One region of the Mesorhizobium sp. ESP6-5 genome, then DNA from elsewhere that is predicted to be linked to it. Evidence: predicted binding sites of a transcription regulator. Region 1 holds the regulator's gene; each other region holds the start of a gene.
What was found. Region 1 encodes LexA, which represses DNA repair genes until DNA is damaged. Its sites were predicted from a motif close to TGTTCNNNNTGTGTTCNG; they were not measured.

Region 1 (4,212 bases):
CCCTTGTAGAACACTTTGCGCGCGGATCGAATCTCGAGCATCGTTTCTCCCTGACCTCGGGATAGCGGCGCCGACGCCGTCACCCCGGCAGTTCCGATGTTAGTCGACGATGCAGCCGCAATCGGCCATTGAAGCCGGTATCTCGATGCCGAACGCGGCCATCGCCTTGCGCGAGATCGTTGCCATGTGGTCCTTGTAGGCCGGGCGCGACGGCGCGATCGTCTTGGGATCCTTGCCCTTGAGGATCTCGGCGGCGATGTTGCCGGCGTTGACGCCGACCTGCGTGTAATTGACCGCGAAGCTCGCCGGCACGGTGCCGTTACGGACCGCACTGTCATCGGAGTTGACGACCGGGATACCGGCCTGGCGCGCGGCCGCGGAGACAGCGGCGATCGCCGGCTGGATCAGGTTCGAGGCCGGGCCGTAGATCACGTCGGCCTTGCCGGCGAGCGAAGCGATGCGTTGCTGGATGTCATTGACGTTGTCGATGCCGACCTCCACCACCTCGAAGCCCGCGGCCGGTGCCGCCGCCTTGATCTTTTCGACCAAGGCAACGTCATTGGCCTCACCGGGATTATAAGGCACGCCGAAGCGCTTGGCGTTCGGCAGCAGCTTCTTGGTGAAGGCCATCACCGCGGCGACGTCCTGCAGATCGCTGGCGCCGGTCATGCCTTCGTCTCCGGCGTCCCATGACGGCACCAGCTTGGCCGCCACCGGATCGGTGACCGCGGCAAAAACGATCGGAATGCCGGAACCGGCAAGCGCTTTCTTGGCGATCTGCGATACCGGCGTGGTGATGGTGTAGATCAGCTTGGGCTGCTCGGCCTGCAGCTTGGCGATCATCTGCGGCACCAGCGATGCATCGAAATTGGTGTGGCTCTCCGTGTAGACGACGTCCTTACCCTCGACGTAGCCATTATCCGTCAGCGCCTTCTTGAAGCCGGCTATGGCGGCGTTCAATTGCGGATGCTCGCCGAAATTGGCAATGCCGATACGGATCTGATCGGCCGCGGCACTGCCGGCACTGACCATCAATGCGCCTGCCAGGGCCAAGCCCGACAACCAAGCGGATTTCGACTTCAACATCATTTCCTCCCAGATTTGATCAGGGCCGCTTGGAAACGCGGCTACTACGGCGATCATGGTGAGTCCGCTGGTCTGTGTCAAACATTATATATAATTGTTGCTGTGACGCACTATCATATATACTTTTCGCCAGACGACGGATTGATCACCATGCTGAATGAAACGAGTTCCACAAAAACGGAAGCCGCCTATCAGCTGTTGCGGCGCGACATCCTGACCACGCGCCTCATGCCCGGCGCCCCGCTCAAACTGAGTGCGCTGCGCGGCACCTATGGCGTCGGCTGGACACCGTTGCGCGAAGCCCTGTCGCGGCTCGAGGCCGAACGCCTGGTCACCGCGATCAGCAATCGTGGTTTTGCCGTGGCTCCGGTGTCGCGGGCCGAGCTGGAGGATCTGGCACGCGCCAGGATGGTGATCGAGATACCCCTGTTCCTCGAATCGATGGAAAAAGGCGGCAGGGAGTGGGAGGATGCCGTGGTCACCGCCCACTACCGGCTCTCGCGTTGCAAGACGGCGGTCGACGATCCCTCGGACGCGGCCGTCGACAGATGGGACGAGAACCACGAGGCTTTCCATGCGGCGCTGCTGAGCGCCGCCACATGCGACTGGCTGTTGCGGTTCCGCTCGACGATCTCGGATCAGCTGCGCCGGCATCATCGCTTTCTTGGTCTGGCGCCGACACTGCGGGCCGCGGCCGGCCTCAAGGATGGCTATGAAGAGGCAATCGAAGCGCTACGCGAAGCGATTGCGATCGAACACCATACCGCGATCATGGAAGCGGCGCTCGACCGTGACGTCGAGCGGGCCAAGGCGCTGATGACGGCGCATATCGGCTACACACTGCACGTCTATGTCCACAGCGAAGACAGCGGCGCTACCAGATACGCCGCTCGCGCCGGCAGCTTGAAGGCGGGTTCGGGATAACTTCAGCGCTTCCGCGACGCCTATTCGAACGCGCTGGCCGGAGTGCGCCGAACGCCCCGATCCATGGCCGCCCGAAGCTACCAATCGTTGGCATTTTGGTTTCGTTTCGTTCCGCGAATAATGGCTCCGCGAATTATACGTCCCTCCGAGGAGAAGCCTTCCAACTAACTGATGCCAAAGCCTCGTCGGCGGATGGGCCACAGGCCATTAACCAAAACGATTTCAATGCGCCTGCCGACGGCGGAAAGGACTGGTTGCCGCCCGCCGTCGCGGGCAAAAAACTTCAGACCCCTTAACAAATTCATTAAACTTTAAACGGTTGCAGAACACAACTGGAACAGATAGTGTTTGTTCTGGGTTTGTTTTTTCGATTCTGGTTCAACCTTTCGTTCAATGTCTTGGGGGCCGCCATGCTGACACGCAAGCAACATGAACTGCTGATGTTCATCCACGAACGGCTCAAGGAAAGCGGGATACCGCCTTCCTTCGACGAGATGAAGGAAGCACTCGATCTTGCCTCCAAGTCGGGGATCCATCGCCTGATCACGGCCCTGGAGGAGCGCGGCTTCATTCGCCGGCTACCCAATCGGGCGCGCGCGCTGGAAGTGCTGCGGCTGCCGGACTCGATCGCGCCGGGCCTCAATGCGGCAAAGAAGTTCTCGCCAAGCGTCATCCAAGGCAGCCTTGGCCAAGGCAGTCTCGGACGCCAGATCAGGCCGGCCGCTGCGCCTTCGCGCCTGCCCGCGGCCGGCAACGACGACGACGCGGTTTCAGCCGTGTCCATCCCGGTCATGGGCCGTATCGCCGCCGGTGTGCCGATCGATGCCATCCAGCATCAGACGCATTCGATCTCGGTGCCGCCGGACATGATCATGGGCGGCGAGCACTATGCGTTGGAGGTCAAGGGCGACTCGATGATCGAGGCTGGTATCTTCGATGGAGACACGGTCATTATCCGCAATGCCGACACGGCAAGCCCGGGCGAAATTATCGTGGCACTGGTCGACGAAGAGGAAGCGACACTGAAGCGGTTCCGCCGCAAAGGCGCTTCGATCGCGCTCGAGGCCGCCAATCCAGCCTACGAAACGCGCATTTTCGGGCCGGACAGGGTCAAGGTACAAGGCAAGCTGGTCGGGTTGATCAGGCGCTACTGAACCGGCTTGTCATCGGGCTTGTCGGGTTTTTTGTACGGCGGCAGCCCCCTCGCCTCGCGTGAGAATTTTCGCTGTTCGTGCCAGGGCCGATATGGTCCGTCGACGGCAAATGCGATCGCGGCCCGGGTCGTGGCCGACTGGGGATTGAAGAAGACGGCAGCGCTTCCCTTGCGGGCGAGCTGCCGTTTGGTGACGACGAGAACCAGTGGATTGTGGCAGGCGTCATAGGCGGTTGCGTCATTGACGATGATCAGGTCGGCGAAAGCGCAGGCTTTCCAGGTGGTCTTGCGGTCCTCGACATAGGCAATGATCGCGCCGGAAGGGTGCCTGGCAAGGCACAGGCCTTCGCGGCAGTAGAAGGGCGATCCCGGCGGCAGGTCGGTGGGACTGGCAACATCGAATTGCCTGTCTGTCGTGTCGAACATTTCCGGTTTGACGATTGTTTCGGAGATCAGGGCGCGCTTCCAGTTGTCGGTTGCGAATTCGTTCGGACGTTCCCGGTTGACGGCCAGTTCGCCATTGCCGATCGGCAGCGCGACCAGCCGCGCATCTTCCGAGATCAGCACATCGGGCGCGCGTGTGTGCGACACAGTCAACAGGCCGGCGAGCGCGAATGGCAGCGCCGCGAGCCGCAGCCATGTCGTCGCCATCGTCGCGATAACCAGCGCGACGGTGACCAGCAGCACGGATTGCTGCGAAATCAGCCCGACTCCATCGACCGGAGAGCGCTCCGATATCCACGCCGACACGGCGATCATTGCTGTCAGGCCCTTGCCCATGAGGTAGAGAGCCGGCCAATCCAATCCGAATGGCATCAACAGCGCGCTGGCGACGGCCAGGAACATCACGACCGACACGATAGGCATCACGGCCAGATTGGCGAACAGGCTGAGCGGCGATACCCGCTGGAAATGCCAGATGGCAAACAGTGCCGTGGCGCTGCCGGCGATAATGGACGTCATGGCCAGTCCACCTGTCGCCAGCAGGAATTTTCGCGTCAGGAACCCGGGCAGCGATCGCTTTGGCGGCGGTGGCCGCGTCTTTCCCG
Region 2 (4,212 bases), on a different contig from region 1:
ATTGACGGCATCGCGCACCTTGTCGTCGGGCCACGCCTTGGCAAGGTCGACATGCGCCACCTGCGCGGTCGCGTGCACGCCGGCATCGGTGCGGCCGGCGGCGCGCAGCCGGACCGCCTCGCCGCAGAATTTCTCGATCGCCTGCTCGATCGCCTGCTGCACCGAAGGCTGGTCGGCCTGATGCTGCCAGCCGGCAAACAGGCTGCCGTCATATTCGATATCGAGGCGAAAACGCGGCATGCCGGTCGGCTATACGCCCCCGCCTAGGCGGCGAGAGCGGTGAAGGCGGAGGCGTAGACCAGCCTGCCGGATTCGGGAGCTTCGCCCCAGGCCAGCGCCTGCAGCGCCTCGCCCTGGTATTCGCTTTCGAACTTTTCTGCGCGGGCGTGGCTATAGCCGAAACGGCCGTAATAGGCCGGATCGCCCAGCACGACGGCCAGTGTCTCGCCGGCGTCCTTGAGCCGAATATGGGCCTCGCGGATCAACGCGCCGCCGATGCCGGAGCCGTGAAAGGACGGCTCCACCGCCAGCGGGGCAAGCGCCACGGCGGCAAAGCTCTTGCCACCGTTCTGCACGAACAGCCGCGAAAACAGGATATGGCCGACGGCCTGGCCGTCCTCTTCCGCCACCAGTTCGACGACGGCGTCACCGCCGGTCACCAACGCGTCGACCAGTCCGGCCTCCGCCTGCTGGCCGAAAGCGTGTTCCTCGACGAGGCGAATGGCCTCGCGGTCCCGCGGCGTCGCCGCGCGTATCGACATCATGCTCATGAGAATTTCAGTCCTTTTTCGATCTTGGCTCCGCGCAGGAATTCCGACGCGGCGGCGGGCTTTCCGCCCGCACGTTGAACTTCGACCAGCCTGACCGCGCCTTTTCCGCAGGCGACTGTCAGCCGGTCATCGAGAATTCCTCCCGACTCGCCCAAATCTTCCGAAGGCGACACGCCTTCGGATAGCGTCGAGCGAAGCAGTTTCAGCCGTTCCATACGGCCGCCAATTTCAATCTCGGACCAGGCGCCGGGAAACGGCGACAGGCCACGAATGTGATTGTGAACCTCGGCCGCGGGCCGTGTCCACTCCACGCGCGTCTCGGATTTATCGATTTTCCTGGCGTAAGTCACCCCTTCGGCCGCCTGCGCGGTAAATGCCAGGGTGTTCTGTTCCAGCCGCGCCAACGCTTCCACCATCAGGGCAGCGCCGACACTCATCAACCGATCATGCAGATCGCCGGCTGTCATATCGGGGCCGATGGCGCATTTTTCAACCAGTCCCACCGGGCCGGTATCCAGCCCCGCCTCCATGCGCATCACCATCATGCCGGTCTCGGTATCTCCAGCCATGATGGCGCGCTGGATCGGCGCGGCGCCACGCCAGCGCGGCAAAAGCGATGCGTGGCCGTTGACGCAGCCAAGCCGGGGTGCGTCAAGAATTGCCTTGGGCAACAGCAATCCATAGGCGACGACCACGGCGATATCGCCGCCGAGGTCGGCAAAAGCGGCCTGCTCGGCCTCGCTTTTCAACGATGCCGGCGTTCGCGCCTCGATGCCAAGCCGCCCGGCCTCGCGCTGCACCGGTGACGGCGTCAGTTCCAACCCGCGCCGGCCGGCGGCGCGCGGTGGCTGCGTGTAGACGGCTGAAATCTCGTGGCCAGCCTCGGCGATGGCGCGCAGCGTCGGCACCGAAAACTCCGGCGTGCCCATGAAGATGACGCGAAGGGGCATTGCCCTATCCCACCAGCTTGCCTGGCGCCTTGTCCCTGGCGAGCTTCTTGAACTTCTTCACCACCATGTCGCGCTTCAGCTTCGAGATGTGGTCGATGAACAGCACGCCGTTGAGGTGGTCGATTTCGTGCTGCAGGCAGGTTGCCATCAGCCCCTCGGCCTCGATCTCCTGCAGCTTGCCGTCACGGTCCAGATATTTGACCCTCACCGAAGCCGGGCGCTCGACCTCGGCATAGTAATCAGGGATCGACAGACAGCCTTCCTCGTAGACGGACCGCGCGTCGGCGCTTTCGAGAATTTCCGGGTTGATGAAGACGTGTGGCGCCGGGGTTTCGTCTTCCTTGGCGAGATCGATCACCAGCATGCGCAGAGGCTCGCCGACCTGGATTGCCGCCAACCCGATGCCGGGTGCGTCATACATGGTTGCCAGCATATCGTCGGCCAGTTTGCGTACCGGCGCGTCGACGCGCTCCACCGGCTTGGAGACCTGGCGCAGGATGGGATCGGGAAGAATGATAAGCGGCTTGATCGGCATGGCGTTTCACCTAAGACCTCAATAGAAAGGCGTCAACCGGTGCGCCTGCGCCTCGTTCACGTTTTGATCTGTGCCAGACCGCCGAATCGGCTATGCTGTCCACATGAATGATCTGCGCACCATCCTTTCGGAGCCCGCCGCACGGCTCGGCGCCTCGACTATCACGCTCGGCCACGTCTTGGCCGTCGCCACATTGCTGTTTCTCGGCTTGTTCGTGGCGCTCGTCATCGCGCTGTGGCGCTCGGCCAAGGCGCGCGCGGTCGCCGCAGCGGAAGCCGCCGACCATGCCCGCGACGCCGAGGCGCGGATGGCCGGCATTCTGCAATCCCAGGCCGAGATGCAGGGCCGCATGGGCGCCATCGCCGAAGTGTTCGGCGCCCGCCAAGCCGAATTGACGCAGTCGATCGGCCAGCGGCTCGACGCCATGACCGGCCGCATCGGCCAGACCATGACCGAGCAGACCAAGTCCACGCATGAGAGCCTGGCGAAACTGCAGGAGCGGCTGGCGGTCATCGACACCGCGCAAGGCAACATCCAGTCGCTGGCCGGCCAGGTCGTGCAGCTGCAGGCGATCCTCTCCAACAAGCAGACGCGCGGCGCCTTCGGCCAGTCGCGCATGGAGGCGATCGTCGCCGACGGCCTGCCGCACGGCGCCTACGAATTCCAGGCGACGCTGTCGAACGGCAGCCGGCCGGACTGCCTGGTGAAAATGCCGAACGGCGCGCCGTCGCTTGCCATCGATGCCAAATTTCCCCTGGAAGCGTGGAATGCCATCCGGGCCGCCGATAACGCCGACCTGCAGAAGGTCGCGGCCCAGGCCTTCCGCCGCGATATCGAGGTCCATATCCGCGACATTTCGGAAAAATACCTGCTGCCGGGCGAAACCCAGGACACCGCCTTCATGTTCGTGCCGTCGGAATCGGTGTTCGCCGAAATCCACGAGAATTTCGAAGCGGTTGTCCAGAAGGCGCACCGTGCCCGCGTCATCATCGTCTCGCCTTCGCTCTTGATGCTGTCGATCCAGGTCATCCAGGCGATCCTCAAGGATGCGCGCATGCGCGAGCAGGCGCATCTGATCCAGGGCGAAGTCATCAGGCTGATGGAAGACGTCCAGCGTGTCGACGAGCGGGTGCGCAAATTGCAGGGCCATTTCGGCCAGTCGGCCAAGGACATCGAAGACATACTCGTCTCGACCTCGAAAGTGACCAAGCGTGGCCAGAAGATCGAGGCGCTGGAATTCGGAGAAGGCGAGCCCGACGCCCCGCACGGCGGCGCCCCTGCCAAGGTGGAGGCCGCACCGCGCGCTGCCGATTCAAAGACCGGGCAGCTGAGATTGAGGGTCGTCGAAGGCGACGACTGAACGCTACTGCTCTTCGACCGTCGTCATACCCTCGAATTCCGGAAGCCAGTGCAGCGCCGACCGGTGCCATTTCTGGTGTCTCGGGACCAGGTTCTGGCGCTGCCGCGAGGTCCCGGCCCTGATCCCATAGACCTTCGGACCGTCGCCGACCGATGTCGCATAGAGATGCGAGCCGCAGTCGGCACAAAAAGCCTGCGTTCGCTTGGCGCCGCTCGCCACGGTCTTGATGTAGATCTTCGGTTCGCCGCTGGTGATCCGGTAGTGATCCTCCGTCGCAGGAACGGTAACGCGAAATGCCGTACCGGTCAGTTGCTGGCAATCGGTACAATGGCAGATCGAGGTCTTCTCCGGGTCGACCTCCGCCTCGTAGGTGATGGCGCCACAATGGCAGCCGCCGTCGATCTTCATTGTCATTCCTCCAACTTCGATCGGCTGATTTTAGCGGCACGGAGACACGAGGCAACGGCGGGGCGCTGGTCCAGAGGCCAAACCGAAAAGTGGACCGCGGTGTCGCAAAGTTCGTACTCGAATCTATCCGGACGCGGATTCGATCAGCTTGCGCCGCTTTTCCCAGGTGCCTGACGTCTGCGGCTTGAC
Region 3 (4,212 bases), 220 kb from region 1:
CCAAGCACCGGCATCTTGCCAAGGCCGGGAATGCGAGACGTGGTGATGTCGTTCTGGGACTGCAAAAGCCCGGCGATCATGAAGCTCTGGCCGTTCTTCAGGTCGACCGAGGTCTTGGCGCGGCGCACGATGAAGCCGGGCACGGAAATGTTGCCGATATTGTAGGACGCCGACGCATCGATCGAGGAGACTTCCGGCGCGATGTCGAGGCTGACCAGCCCGTCCTTGAGTACGGTCGGCTTGAAATCCAGGCTAACGCCATATTTCTTGTAGCTGACCGAAATCTTGCCGTTGTCCTCCGAAACCGGGATCGGAAATTCGCCGCCGGCCAGGAAGCTCGCTGTCTCCCCTGAACGCGCGATCAGGTTCGGCTCAGCGAGCCGACGTGCAAGGCCGCGCTCTTCCAGCGCCTTGATGGCAATGTCGATCGAGACGCCGTTCGACAGCAGTCGGCCGATGATCTCGCCGGTCCCCGCCGCTGGGACCGTGCCCGGATCCAGTGAAATGTCGCGACCGCCGAAGCCGTAGGCGAAATTGGCGCTGTATTTCGCGCCCAGGTCCTGCCCTGCCTGGCGGTTGATCTCGACGAACCGGACATTGAGCTGAACCTGCTGCGACGAAGAGATATTGACCGAGTTGATCACCTCCTCATTGCCGGAAAAGCGGCTGGCGATCTTGCTTGCCTTATCCGCTGCAACCGCGTCATCCGCCTCACCCGACAGCACGACACGGCCGTTGGCCGAGCCGACCTTGATCTTGGCGTCCGGCACACTGGCACGGATAGTGTTCGCCAATTGGTCGGTGTCGAGCGTCACCTCGATGTCCACGGTGCCGACGAGCTGCTTGTTCTGGTCGAACAGCGCAATGCCGGTGGTGCCGAGATTGTTGCCCAGCACATAGAAGGATTTGTCGGTCAGCGGGTTGACGTTGGCGATCTCCGGATCACCGATGACGATCTGGTAGAAGGCCGCGCTCGTCATGATCGTCTTGGGCTTGCCCTTGGCAACCTTGATCGACGCATTCTTGGTCGACGACACATAGACGATGTCGTTGTCCGCCTTCGCCGCTCCGGGCAAGGCAAGCACGCCGCTCGCAGCCAGGATAAACGCCATCGCCAGGGCGCGCACCAAGCGCGACCGAGCCGTCATTCGATATAGGGTACGCATCAACATTGTCCCGTCCCGCCCGGTCCCCACCGGTCTTTACTTCTGGTCCCGCGTTGGAACCTGATATTCCTCGGCCTGCGTGCCGCGCGTCACGATGATCGTCTTGAATTTCGGCTTCTCCGGCTCCTTCGCTATGGCATCGAACAAGGAGCCGGCCACGGCCTGCGTCTTGGAAGCGACGGATCCGCCGAAGGAAGAGATGGTGGTGACGCCGTTCTTGCCATCGCCGCCTTCGCTGGCGGAGCGAAGCGACAGCGACAGCGTTCCGACGGTGCGGGCAAGCGCCACTTTCTGCGCGCCGTCGCTCGTCACCTCGAGGGTCACGGAATTGGCCACCTGCGGCGTCGTCTGGCGCTCGTCGGCGCCCTGCCCGACGCTGAGCACCTTGGCGTCGGCAACGACGATCTCCGAGGTGATGGTCGAACCGGCAGCCCCTTGCGCGTTCTTGGCGACTTCCTGGATTTCGCCGGCATCGCGCGTCAGCACGACATCGACCCGGTCGCCCGGCGTGACGAAGCCACCGACGCCGGCGATCTCGTCGGTGCGGATGGTGACCGCCCGCATTCCGGGCGTCAGCATGTTGGACAGCGTTGCGCGGCCGTTCGGTCCCGACAGCTTGGCGAGCAGCACCGGCTCGTTGATCTCGATCGGCGACAGCGCGACCCGACCGCCTTCGCCGAGCAATCCATCGATGGTGGCAAAGGCGCCCTGCGGAAGGGAATCCTGCGGCCACGGGATTTCGCTGAGCTTGGCGCGGTCGAGCTCCATGCCGTAGCGCAACGGCGCGTTCGCCACCACGATGGTCTTGAACTCGATCCTGGGCGCGGCCGGAGCGGCGATCGAGGCCGTTTTCTCCTGGGCATCGGCCTTCGCTTGGCTCTTGACCCAGAAATCCGCGGCAAAGATCGAGATCGCGCCGAAAACGGCGGCGATGCCGATCATCGTTATGGCCTTGCCCCTCACGCCGAAAACCCCTGATGCCCGTCGTTTCTTGTTATGTTGGGCTCACGCTAGGCGGCATTGTTAAAGAATCAGGAATATTGCGCGGCGGCATTTGACCTATTTCCGCCCGCTTGGTTATCGAATGGTTTTAGGGTAAGAGCAGTTAAATCCCCGAACGTAACAGGAACCTCCGTCGCTTGGCGCTGAAAAGCGTGGCAGTATCGACGGGGTGATTCGCAGCTTGGACTCTATGGCAGGCATGGACGACAACAACGATCTTTTCGGCAATCTGGAAAAACAGCCGCAGCCGGTTCGCACGCCGGCGCGCCCGGCGGATCCGCTGGTACAGGCGGCCGCCAGGCGTCCAGCCGCAACCAAGGATGGCAGCGAGGGCTACAGCGCCGCCGACATCGAGGTGCTTGAGGGCCTTGAGCCGGTGCGCCGCCGGCCAGGCATGTATATTGGCGGCACCGACGACAAGGCGATGCACCATCTGTTCGCCGAGGTCATCGACAATTCGATGGACGAAGCGGTTGCCGGCCACGCCACCTTCATCGATGTCGAACTCTCCGCCGACGGCCATCTCACGGTTACCGACAATGGCCGCGGCATTCCGGTCGACATGCACCCAAAATTCAAGAAGCCGGCGCTCGAAGTCATCATGACGACGCTGCATTCGGGCGGCAAGTTCGACTCCAAGGTCTACGAAACATCCGGCGGCCTGCACGGCGTTGGCGTCTCCGTCGTCAACGCCCTGTCGGATCATCTCGAGGTCGAGGTGGCACGTGGGCGCCAGCTTTATCGCCAGCGCTTTTCGCGCGGCGTCCCGGTGACCGGACTGGAGCAGCTCGGCGAAGTCCACAACCGTCGCGGCACAAAAATCCGCTTCCACCCCGACGAACAGATTTTCGGCAAGGGCGCGGCCTTCGAGCCGGCGCGTCTCTACCGCATGACGCGTTCGAAGGCTTACCTGTTTGGCGGCGTCGAGATCCGCTGGACCTGCGATCCCTCCCTGATCAGGGAAAAGGATCAGACACCGGCCAAGGCGGAATTCCATTTCCCAGGCGGCCTCAAGGATTATCTGAAGGCGTCGCTCGGCGATGAATTCCAGGTGACGCGCGAAATCTTCGCCGGCAAGAGCGACAAGCAAGGCGGCCATGGCTCGCTCGAATGGGCGGTGACCTGGTTCGGTGGCGACGGCTTCATCAATTCCTACTGCAACACCATCCCGACCGGTGAAGGCGGCACCCACGAAGCCGGCTTCCGAAACGTGCTGACGCGCGGCCTGCGCGCCTATGCCGACCTCGTCGGCAACAAGCGCGCCTCGATCGTCACCTCGGAAGACGTCATGATCTCGGCCGCCGGCATGCTGTCGGTGTTCATTCGCGAGCCGGAATTCGTCGGCCAGACCAAGGACAGGCTGGCGACGATCGAGGCGATACGCATCGTCGAGACCGCGATCCGCGACCCGTTCGACCACTGGCTGGCCGACAATCCGCAGGAAGCCTCGAAGCTGCTCGACTGGGTGATCGCGCGCGCCGACGAACGGGTGCGCCGCCGCCAGGAAAAGGAAGTGTCGCGCAAGAGCGCGGTGCGCAAGCTGCGCTTGCCGGGCAAGCTCGCCGACTGCACGCAGAACGCGGCGGCGGGTGCCGAACTCTTCATCGTCGAAGGCGATTCCGCCGGCGGCTCGGCCAAGCAGGCGCGCGATCGTGCCAGCCAGGCCGTCTTGCCGCTGCGCGGAAAAATCCTCAACGTCGCCAGTGCCGGCAATGACAAGCTGGCCGCCAACCAGCAGATATCGGACCTGATCCAGGCGCTCGGCTGCGGCACGCGGTCAAAATACCGTGACGAGGATTTGCGCTACGACCGCGTCATCATCATGACCGACGCCGACGTCGACGGCGCACACATCGCATCGCTGCTGATCACCTTCTTCTACCAGGAGATGCCGGCGCTGGTGCGCGGCGGCCATCTCTATCTGGCGGTGCCGCCGCTTTACTCGATCAGGCAAGGCGGCAAGGTCGCCTATGCCCGCGACGACGCCCACAAGGACGAGCTTCTGCGCACCGAATTCACCGGGCGCGGCAAGGTCGAGCTTGGC
Region 4 (4,212 bases), on a different contig from region 1:
CACCCGCGACGACCAGGACCAGTTCGCACTGGCCTCCCAGAACAAGGCCGAGGCCGCGCAGAAGGCGGGCAAGTTCAAGGACGAGATCGTCGCCTTCACCATCAAGGGCAAGAAGGGCGATACGGTTGTCGATCAGGACGAATACATCCGCCACGGCGCCACGATCGATGCCATGACCAAGCTGAAGCCGGCCTTCGACAAGGATGGCACGGTGACCGCCGCCAATGCCTCCGGCATCAATGACGGTGCCGCCGGCGCGCTGCTGATGAGCGAAGCGGAAGCCGCAAGGCGTGGCATCACCCCGCTGGCGCGCATCGCCTCCTGGGCGACCGCCGGCGTCGATCCGGCGATCATGGGCACCGGACCCATTCCCGCTTCACGCAAGGCCTTGGAACGGGCCGGTTGGTCGGCAGGGGATCTCGACCTTGTCGAGGCCAACGAGGGGTTCGCCGCACAGGCCTGCGCCGTCAACAAGGACATGGGCTGGGACCCCTCGATCGTCAACGTCAATGGCGGCGCCATCGCCATCGGCCACCCGATCGGCGCCTCGGGCGCCCGCATCTTCAACACGCTGGTTTTCGAAATGCGCCGGCGCGGCGCCAAGAAGGGACTGGCCACCCTATGCATCGGCGGCGGCATGGGCGTCGCCATGTGCGTGGAGGCTTTCTGATAGACTTTGGACGGGCGGCGCAAGCCGCCCGTTTCACATGTGGTGCCTGTAGCAAATCCAGTGCCTGCCAAGCCCGACAACAGGGCGATTTCAAAAAGGGGAAATGCATGACCAAGGTTGCAATCGTCACGGGTGGATCGCGTGGCATCGGCGCGGCGATCTCGATCGCTTTGAAGAACGCCGGCTATTCGGTTGCCGCGAACTACGCCGGCAACGACGAGGCGGCGGCGAAGTTCAAGGCGCAGACCGGCATTCCGGTCTACAAATGGTCGGTCGCCGACTATGACGCTTGCGCGGCCGGTATCAAACAAGTCGAGGCCGACCTCGGCCCTGTCTCGGTGCTGGTCAACAATGCCGGCATCACCCGCGACGCCATGTTCCACAAGATCACCCGCGAGCAGTGGAAAGAGGTGATCGATACCAATCTGTCCGGTGTCTTCAACATGACCCATCCGTTGTGGGGCGGCATGCGCGACCGCAAGTTCGGCCGCGTCATCACCATCTCCTCGATCAACGGCCAGAAGGGCCAGGCCGGTCAGGTCAATTACTCCGCCGCCAAGGCCGGCGACATCGGCTTCTCGAAGGCGCTCGCCCAGGAAGGCGCCCGCGCGGGCATCACCGTCAACGTCATCTGCCCTGGCTACATCGCCACCGAGATGGTCAAGGCAATCGACGAAAAGGTGCTCAACGAGCGCATCATCCCGCAAATCCCCGTGGGTCGCCTTGGCGAACCGGAAGAGATCGCGCGCTGCGTGGTCTTCCTCGCTTCGCAAGATGCCGGCTTCATCACCGGCTCGACCCTCACCGCCAATGGCGGCCAGTACTTCGTCTGAGACGTCTGCTCGCGCAGTCCAACGCTGCGGATCCATGCGTGCCCTGCGATAAGCGGACCGGAAAATCGGTCCGCTTCCAAATGGCGCCTAACTCTTGGAAGACGCCGCTGTGACGCAATGCCCCAATCCGGCACGCAAAGCTTAATGCCGGTAGGCGCGTCTGTGCGAACCCTGTGATCAAGCCTGTGGATTCTCGGTGGATAAGCTGTTCACAACACAAGATATTGGAGGAACAAAAAGAGAAAATACGGCCGGCGCTGCTTTGTCGCCGATTCGTTCCGGCTTTGAGCCCAATGTTAAGATTAATGGCCGCGATAAGCTGCTATTCTTTAATGCCGAATTAGGAAAGATTAACAGTTTCATAAGCTTAACAGGGCGCGCACCGAATCGCCCTCATCGTTCCCGGCGAAAGTTAACGGCAGGACCCGCCCAGCATAAAACGGGCCAGTTCGGTGATTCAGCATGTGGTGAGACTCGTGGTCACGAAATCCATATCTAGCCGTGAACAAAAGCTGAATCTGACGGAGTCGCCGATTCGTCGCTGATTCGTTCCAGACTCGTTCCAACTGTTAAGCAGGGGCTGATTTGCGGAGTGAGGCGGGCGTCTCCGGAACCCTGCCGGAACATTCTGCTTTCGCTTCGCGCCCGAAATCCCTATGTGTCGGCTGTCATACGCGCCGTCCTGGCACGCTCCCGACCACGAGAGGCCAGAAAGCCTTATTTCCGAGCCGATGAACATCCAGCCGAAACACAACGAGCCGCTGATCCTGTCGGGCCGCGACGTGACCGCCGTGCTTGGGCCGACCAATACCGGCAAGACCCATCTCGCCATCGAGCGGATGGTGGCGCACGAAACCGGTGTCATCGGCCTGCCGCTGAGGCTGCTGGCCCGCGAGGTCTACACGCGCGTCTGCGAAAAGGTCGGTGCCAACAAGGTGGCGCTGATCACCGGCGAGGAGAAGATCCAGCCGCCGGGCGCCAGATATTCGGTCTGCACCGTCGAAGCCATGCCGCGTGAAACCGACGCCGCCTTTGTTGCCATCGACGAGGTGCAACTGGCCGGCGACCTCGAGCGCGGCCATATCTTCACCGACCGCATCCTGCATCTGCGCGGCCGCCAGGAGACGCTGCTGCTTGGTGCCGCCACCATGCACGGTATCCTGCAGCGCTTGCTGAAGGGCGTCTCGGTAGTGACGCGGCCCAGGCTGTCGCATCTGGCCTATGCCGGCTCCAAGAAACTGACCCGCCTGCCACGGCGCACCGCGATCGTCGCCTTCTCCGCCGACGAGGTCTATGCCATCGCCGAACTCATCCGCCGCCAGCAGGGTGGTGCGGCCGTCGTGCTCGGGGCGCTGTCGCCCCGCACCCGCAATGCTCAGGTGGCGCTGTTCCAGTCGGGCGATGTCGACTATCTCATTGCCACCGATGCGATTGGCATGGGCCTCAACCTCGACCTCGACCATGTAGCCTTCGCCCAGAACCGCAAGTTCGACGGCTACCAGTACCGCAATCTGACGGCGGCCGAACTCGGCCAGATCGCCGGCCGCGCCGGCCGGCATCTGCGCGATGGCACGTTCGGCGTCACCGGCCAGGTCGATCCGCTGGACGAGGACCTGGTCCAGAAGATCGAGGGCCATGACTTCGACCCGGTGAAGGTGCTGCAGTGGCGCACCGCCCAATTCGATTTCGCCAGCCTCGATGCGCTGAAGCGCTCGATCGAGACCAACGCCCCGGTCGAGGGCCTGACACGCGCGCTGCCGGCCGTCGATGCGCAAGCGCTCGAACATCTCTCCCGCGACGAAGACATCCGCGCGCTCGCCACCAACGCCAAGCGCGTGGCGCTGCTGTGGGAAGCCTGCGCCCTGCCCGACTATCGCAAGATCGCGCCTGCCCAGCATGCCGACCTCATCGCCTCGATCTACATGGACCTCGCCCGGCAGGGCCATGTCGACGAGAACTACATGGCCGAACAGGTGCGCCGCGCCGACACCACCGAGGGCGACATCGACACGCTGTCGCACCGCATCGCCCAGATCCGCACCTGGACATTCGTGTCGAACCGGCCCGGTTGGCTGGCCGATCAGGCACACTGGCAGGAAAAGACGCGCGAAATCGAAGACAGATTGTCGGATGCGCTGCATGAGCGGTTGACGAAACGCTTCGTAGACCGCAGGACTTCCGTCCTCATGCGGCGCCTTAGAGAAAATACCATGCCTGAAGCCGAAATCAGTCCTACCGGAACCGTCCTTGTCGAAGGCCATCATGTCGGCGAGTTGCAAGGGTTCCGCTTCACCGCCGACCAGACCGCCGGCGGCGAAGACGCCAAGGCCGTGCGCACTGCCGCGCAAAAGGCGCTTGCCGCCGAGTTCGAGGCACGCGCGGAGCGCTTCGGCGCCTGCGCCAATGGCGATCTCGCGCTCGGTTCGGACGGCACGCTGCGCTGGATCGGCGCGCCGATAGGCACGCTGGTCTCGGGCGAAGACGCGCTGAAGCCGCGCCTGGTGTTGCTGGCTGACGAACAGCTGACGGGCCCGGCGCGCGACAAGGTCGCGGCGCGCGCCGAACGCTTCGTCAATTTCCAGATCGAGTCGTTGTTGAAGCCGCTGGTCGATCTGAAGAACGCCGAGCAGATTTCCGGCATCGGCCGTGGCATCGCTTTCCAGCTGGTCGAGAATTTCGGCCTCATCAACCGTCGTGACATCGCCGAAG

Region 2: the regulator LexA is predicted to act here: its motif matches at 2,309-2,326, upstream of LB524_RS08655 (DNA recombination protein RmuC).
Region 3: the regulator LexA is predicted to act here: its motif matches at 2,280-2,297, upstream of parE (DNA topoisomerase IV subunit B).
Region 4: the regulator LexA is predicted to act here: its motif matches at 2,051-2,068, upstream of LB524_RS12685 (helicase-related protein).

What each region holds. Positions count from the first base shown of each region.
Region 1 covers NZ_JAIUGR010000008.1:37,344-41,555, forward strand. Annotated here, with positions in the region: gene LB524_RS14695 (ABC transporter ATP-binding protein) at 1-41, opposite strand, end outside; gene LB524_RS14700 (ABC transporter substrate-binding protein) at 100-1,086, opposite strand; gene LB524_RS14705 (GntR family transcriptional regulator) at 1,237-2,010, shown strand; gene lexA (transcriptional repressor LexA) at 2,421-3,164, shown strand; gene LB524_RS14715 (ComEC/Rec2 family competence protein) at 3,158-4,212, opposite strand, start outside.
Region 2 covers NZ_JAIUGR010000004.1:355,315-359,526, reverse strand. Annotated here, with positions in the region: gene truA (tRNA pseudouridine(38-40) synthase TruA) at 1-240, opposite strand, end outside; gene LB524_RS08670 (GNAT family N-acetyltransferase) at 264-770, opposite strand; gene fmt (methionyl-tRNA formyltransferase) at 767-1,720, opposite strand; gene def (peptide deformylase) at 1,725-2,255, opposite strand; gene LB524_RS08655 (DNA recombination protein RmuC) at 2,359-3,615, shown strand; gene LB524_RS08650 (GFA family protein) at 3,619-4,023, opposite strand; gene LB524_RS08645 (cation diffusion facilitator family transporter) at 4,147-4,212, opposite strand, start outside.
Region 3 covers NZ_JAIUGR010000008.1:262,059-266,270, forward strand. Annotated here, with positions in the region: gene LB524_RS15755 (type II and III secretion system protein family protein) at 1-1,172, opposite strand, end outside; gene cpaB (Flp pilus assembly protein CpaB) at 1,203-2,129, opposite strand; gene parE (DNA topoisomerase IV subunit B) at 2,368-4,212, shown strand, end outside.
Region 4 covers NZ_JAIUGR010000006.1:319,501-323,712, forward strand. Annotated here, with positions in the region: gene LB524_RS12670 (acetyl-CoA C-acetyltransferase) at 1-670, shown strand, start outside; gene phbB (acetoacetyl-CoA reductase) at 778-1,503, shown strand; gene LB524_RS12680 (hypothetical protein) at 1,700-2,002, shown strand; gene LB524_RS12685 (helicase-related protein) at 2,235-4,212, shown strand, end outside.